DNA from 2 places in the Lysinibacillus sp. NPDC056232 genome. Region 1 is predicted to be linked to the other one. Evidence: riboswitches for the same ligand, from Rfam matches in the RefSeq annotation. Region 1 holds a riboswitch; the other holds the start of a gene.
The links. Region 1 has a riboswitch for cobalamin ahead of ACFCYJ_RS18620 (FecCD family ABC transporter permease). Riboswitches for the same ligand answer to the same signal wherever they lie in the genome.

Region 2: linked by a shared signal. The riboswitch ahead of ACFCYJ_RS03445 ((2Fe-2S) ferredoxin domain-containing protein) and the one ahead of ACFCYJ_RS18620 (FecCD family ABC transporter permease) in region 1 are both predicted to bind cobalamin.

The regions. Positions count from the first base shown of each region.
Region 1 is NZ_JBHJTF010000027.1:57,292-60,505, reverse strand. It holds gene ACFCYJ_RS18625 (ABC transporter ATP-binding protein) at 1-496, opposite strand, end outside; gene ACFCYJ_RS18620 (FecCD family ABC transporter permease) at 497-1,555, opposite strand; cobalamin riboswitch at 1,677-1,861, opposite strand; partial or broken gene ACFCYJ_RS18615 (topoisomerase C-terminal repeat-containing protein) at 2,271-2,597, opposite strand; gene ACFCYJ_RS18610 (hypothetical protein) at 2,596-2,781, opposite strand; gene ACFCYJ_RS18605 (MFS transporter) at 2,922-3,214, opposite strand, start outside.
Region 2 is NZ_JBHJTF010000003.1:40,328-43,541, reverse strand. It holds gene cobJ (precorrin-3B C(17)-methyltransferase) at 1-1,298, opposite strand, end outside; gene ACFCYJ_RS03445 ((2Fe-2S) ferredoxin domain-containing protein) at 1,303-1,674, opposite strand; cobalamin riboswitch at 1,812-1,994, opposite strand; cobalamin riboswitch at 2,413-2,597, shown strand; gene ACFCYJ_RS03440 (energy-coupling factor ABC transporter permease) at 2,921-3,214, shown strand, end outside.

The sequences.
Region 1 (3,214 bases):
TTGGCTCATCTAATGCCATGACCTTAGCCTGTTGCGCCAAAGCCCTTGCAACAACGACTCGTTTTTTCTCACCACCAGATAATGAACTAAAAGTACGTTCACTTAAATGCAGTACGCCTGCTTGCTGCATCGATTCCTCGACAATAGCTAGATCTTCTTTTGTATCCACTTCCATAAGCCTTTTATGCGGTGTACGTCCCATTGCAACAAGGTCCTTAACAGTGAACTCAAAAAGCACTGGTGTTTCCTGCCCTACGACGGCTAGTTGCTTTGCTATCTCCTTTGAAGATTGCTTGTAAATATTTTCATTAAATAAAAATACTTCTCCCTCTTGAGGTTGTAGCATACGGTACATATTTTTTAATAGGGTCGATTTCCCACTGCCATTAGGACCAATTATGCCCACAAACTCGCGTTCTTGAATATGTACAGAAACATTGTTTAATATTTTCACCTGCTGCACGGCAAAAGTAAGGTTTTTTGCTACGTATACCATCTAATTTTCCTCCCCGAAAGAATACATTTGCTTACGCAACATCCATATGAAAAATGGGCATCCGCATAAAGCAGTAATAATTCCAATCGGCATTTCCTCAGGTGCAATCACAATGCGCGCAGCTGCATCAGCCCATATTAAAAATATCGCACCAATTAATGCACTGACTGGCAGTACAAACTTATAATTTGAGCCGACAATCATGCGTACGATATGTGGAATAATCAGGCCTATAAAGCCAATTGCACCACTTACAGCAACTAGGACACCTGTTAATAGGGAAATTAATAGAATTAGTAGCAATCGAAATTTCTCTAAATTAACCCCCAGCGTAACAGCAGATTCTTCGCCTAGTAAAAGTAAATTCAAATGACGTGCATGAAGACGTAAAATTACGTAGACGACCGTCAAAACAACGAACGGAATCATTAAATTTACCCATTTCGCTCCAGCCAGACTTCCCATCATCCAATACATCACTGCTTTTATGCCGCCCTCTTCTTTCGCCATCATCAGCATAAAATTCGTCATTGCTGACAAAACTAGTGACACGGCAATTCCGGCTAATAATAGTCGAATAACTGAAATTCGCCCCTCAACTCGTGCTAAGAAAAACACGATTAGTACTGCAATCGTCGCACCTATAAAAGCCGCAAGTGATAGCGCATACATACCTAAAAATGAAAAAGCGCCAAGTAAAATAACAGACGTCGCCCCGACAGATGCACCGGAAGATACACCTAAAATATATGGGTCTGCGATTGAGTTGCGAACTAAAGCTTGTATAGCAGCTCCCGAAATTGCAAGACCCGCTCCGACTATTATGGCAAGTACTACGCGGGGAGTACGAATTTGCCAGATGATGATTTCCTGCGAACGACTCCAATCTTCTGTAATGCCAAGTGGATTGAACGGGATATGCGACAAAATAATACGCCATACAATACTAGGTGTAATAGACACTGAGCCTACCATTATCGCTAACGTCAGGGATATTAGAACGACACCAGTCAACACTAATAAGAGTAGGTTGATTTTTCTAGTTGTTGGATTCTTCAAAACGCTCTCCTCTCTTAAAGCAAAGGGCATAAAAAAAATCCCCTTGTCTACAAGAGGATGTCATAGTTAAATAAAGGGCGTCTCTTCCCAGTCACTACAACCATCCTCGTGGTTCTATGTAAGTTTGTTGCTTTTATTGGCAGGTCTCCTGGCTTAGGTTCATCATCTATACGCCTTCCCATAGCTCGCTACAGTGACATATTGTATAGACTCTCCATTACAGTTGCGGGACAGCATCGGATTTGCACCGATTTCCCTTTTAAGCAAACGAACAATGTCATTCGCACCAACAAAAATTATTAAGTTATAAGAGGAACAATATCAGAATATTTTCCAGATAGCAATTATATTATATATTACATTAAAGCAAAAATAGTAATAAACGAGATATTAATAGCTAGAAAATAGAACCATTAAACATTAATTACTATTAGAAAAATAAAATAAATTTAGATAATAATTTATCTTACCTTACTATACAAATTCCTCATAGTACGCTATTAGTAATCTCTTTCTTCTCGATATTCAATATCAGTGAGGGTAACACTCTACATAATCTACTAACAAATCTTTCATTCCGTTTTTTTGGTTATCTATTTTTATAAATGGAAATTATAAAAATACAAAGGATTTTCTTTTTAAAAGGGTAGTGAAAATTAATTCAGAAAGATTCATAAATGCTTAATTTATATCCTTATTTTTCAAATTCCATCTTTCAACTAAAATATTCGTTGTCTGTATTTTTTTCATATTTTAATTGAGCATCGAATTTAGAACCTTTTTTACTTGTTAAGCCTTTTACCAATACCGTTCCATCGGCTAGCAATTTCTTCACCATTGTTTTGGTAGGCTTCTTCTTCATCGTGGCTAAAAATTTATCGTTTTTCCAGATGACAAATTTACAGCCCTTTTTCCAGTTACTGCAGCCGAAGCCTTTTTGTCCTTCAATCACGCTATGACCACATAATGGGCATTTCCCCACTGCTTCAAATTTCTTCTTTGTTCGTGTTACTTTGCTGAGTGTCACATCTTCACTATTTTTAAAACCAATTTCCATGTGTATCACCAATCAACCCCGCAACTCTATTTCCTTCTTCATCTTCTATAAAAAGACCAATATCTTTTACTACCTTATCTTCAATGTTATCAAGATTGTATTTTAATAACTCTTGAAAAATATGTTCTTTTTCTTCTTCAGTGACCTTTTCGGATTCAATGTATTTCATTTATTCGACCCCCTTTATACGATTTTAATAATTTTCCTAATACCTTAATTCAGCACTTCTTCCCTTTTCAAAACTGACAGAAAACTCCACTCACAATAAAGTACACAACATAGTAAAGTGTGATTCAAACCTTTTTATAATTATCTGTTTAAAGAAGAAGCACCTTTATAAAAATATTCCTGCCGTTTAGCACCTGATACAGTTTTTAATGCCAATAACCCTAATAAGAAGAAGGCAAATGAACCTATTAACCCCACAGGACGGATCGAAGTTAATTCAGCTGCTAAACCTATTAAAACCGTTAAAGCAACAATGAAACCTGCTTCAATGACACTAAAGATGCTTCCGAATCTTCCCATCATCCCCACAGGAACATGATTTTGGTAGAAAGTCAAGTACCCTGTATTTGCAAACGTTACAGCAAACCCAATTA
Region 2 (3,214 bases), on a different contig from region 1:
TCTGCATATGGAATCGAATCGGTTTTTTCTCCGTAACAGAAATCACAAGCCTTTAACGAAAGTACCTCACCAATTGGTGTTAGTAAAAAGCCCACTTTACGAAGCTTTGCTGTAATTTCTTCAGGCTCAGACGTTGGAATTTTCAAATGAATTTGATGGTCTGGTGTATACTCCATCGTCCCTTCCTCACCAACGACCTCAGCTAACGTCATCATTTGTTGAGGAGTAAAGAATTTATTGGCTACCCCTGGACTTACAGCTAATTCAAAAATGGATTCGATTTTTTGTTGAACAAACTTAGGTGAACTTTTCACAGCGCTCGTTCCCTTCACCATTGCCAGAGCTGCTGTCGCCAATTCAAGTGATGATTTTTTAGGCTTTGGTTCAGGTGTTATAGCTAAACTGGGTTTTATACGATTGGCATTGGGATCTGTCGCAAAATCATTACGCGCAGAGCCTGTTTCTTGATTCATGGCCCACGGTTCATTTTCTTCCTTCAGTCGTTGATGTGGTCGTAACGGCTGTTTTTCTTCACCAAGTGTATATTTGCGCTGATAACCCCGTGGCGTAATCATTTTATTGTCGTAGAAGAATGTTGTTGAATTCCCGATAATAACAGTTGTTAACATGCCGATATCATGTTCAAGCATTTCTGCTAAAGTTGTCATCGTAATTTCTTGTCGTTCTCGATATGCGCTTTTCACAAGTCCAACCGGTGTATCTGGCGAACGATATTCTAATAAAATTCGTTGTGCTTCTACGATTTGTCTCGTACGACGTCCACTTTTCGGGTTATAAAGAGCAATAACAAAATCCGCCATTGCTGCCGCTTCTACTCGTTTTGCAATTAAATTCCAAGGTGTTAAGTGGTCACTTAAACTAATGGTACAGGCGTCATGCATAATGGGAGCACCTAGTAAACTGGCACATGAATTAATAGCTGAAATACCTGGAACAATTTCTACCTCGATACCAGTTGCTTCTGTCCAGCCTAGCTCGATTAATACCTCATACACTAATCCTGCCATTCCATAAACCCCGGCATCCCCACTGGAAATGACCGATACGATACTTCCAGCCTCTGCTTGACGCACCGCTTCTTGAGCACGTGAAACTTCCTCTGTCATACCAGTACTAATAATCGACTTTGCACTAACTAAATCCTGAATCAGTTCAACATAAGTTTTATAGCCTATAATCATATGACTTTGTTGTAGTGCTTCCACAGCACGAGTCGTAATATGTTTAAAGTCTCCAGGGCCAAAGCCAACTACGAAAATCTTACCTTTTTGAGCCATTTTGTTACCCCTCTTTCTCCTTTTCAATACCTTTAATGGCTGTTGTTTGCGCTGTACGCTGCAACAAACCTTCACGCAATGTAAAAACATGCTCATTATGTAACGATTCATGATTTAAATCTTGTACGAGTGCCTTCGCATGCTCCGTTGTCGACACACGGTACCAATTCCCCTGAGGATAAGCGATGACAACACAAGCATCCTTACACCTACCATTACAGCGGGTCCTTGTTGTATGTATTTCCTGATCAAGCGCTAGCAACCGTATTTCATCACGAATTGCCTGTGTAATATCTTCAGCATCTTTTTTCATACAACTACTACCATTGCATATAAAAAGATGTGTTTTCATCCCCTCTAAATTCCAAGTTGTCATAGTTGTTCTCCCCTCATTTGCTTTTAGGAAAAAGAAAAACCTTTACTCTAGTCGAAGAGTAAAGGTTTAGTAGAAGCCAAATAAAAACGAATATACGGGTACTCGCTCTCGCTTCAACTTCTCCCTCCGAAAAGTTTGCATGCATTATCACATAAGCAGGTTTCCTGACTTAAGCTTCCTTTTACTTTCGCGCCTTCCTAGTTTTCACTAGTGGCATCCGCGATTTCATCAGCTATTACAGTAGCGGGGGCTGTATCGGATTCTCACCGATTTCCCTATTATCTTGAAAATATTCAAGCACTTATGGATGTTTTATATGAATTTATATTATATCAATTATGCCTCGGCATAATTGCGTCCGGAATCGGCTTTGTGCTTGCACAAAGAACTTATTTCCGATTCCGTGACATCCGCCGGAGGCTTTAACTTCTTTCAGCAGGTGTTTGGAACCCGCTGAAAAGTAACTTAAATCTGCATTCATCTCACTACCTATAGAGGTGGGAGACTTCTGCTGAAAGAAGTTTAATGTAATAGAAAACTGTTTCTATCATATCTTATTATTTAAAAAATTCAATATTTCTTTTTTAATTTGTGACAATTTTTTTAATATTTCATAGCAATATGTGAAATCTTTATCTATTTATCAGAATTTTCGACATAGAATCTCAATTTAAAATTTTTTCATAAAAAGTATAGCATATATATGGAAAATCATGTTACACTTTGTCGTGAAATCTCACAACTTCATCTTTTTTCGGTGCGAATTGTTCATCATTTCGCTTAAAAGGGAAGCCGGTTCAAGTCCGGCGCGGTCCCGCCACTGTACTAGGGAGTTTTATAGAGAACGTCACTGTCCAAAGGATGGGAAGGCCTATAAAACGTTGAACTAAAGCCAGGAGACCTGCCGAAAAATATGTGATCGTTTCAACCTACGAGGATAGGTGTGCGGCTGAGCAGATTAGAATTTTATTTGCATTTTTAGCTATGCACTTTTCCACAAACGGAGAAGTGTTTTTTATTTTCATTCAAAAGAGACCCCATCTCAAGGTGGCAGATGAGTACAGATATGGTTCCGGCTTGGTCAAAACATCTACTGAATGAAAATAAAGCCTCCGGCGGATGTCACGGATTTTCAAAGGAATGAAATGTGCTGGCACAATTCAAAATCCTGACGCAATTACGCCAAGGCGAAATTGTTTAGTTCGCATACTAATTCGAAAAATTTTAATGTGAGGAGGAGAGATATTTGAAATTCTCAGGTTGGAAGCTTAGTTATTTCTTATTGGCATTTTTATTCGTGCCAAATCGTGCATTTGCGATGCATATTATGGAGGGCTTTTTGCCAATCGAATGGGCGATTTTTTGGTGGGTCTTATCGATTCCATTTATTATTTTAGGATTACGTTCTATTCGTAAAACTATTGATGAAAATCCTGAAACAAAAATGATATTAGGGCTATCGGGTGCTTTCGCCTTTGTGCTATCAGCTTTAAAAATCCCTTCTGTAACGGGAAGTTGCTCGCATCCTACAGGAGTTGGG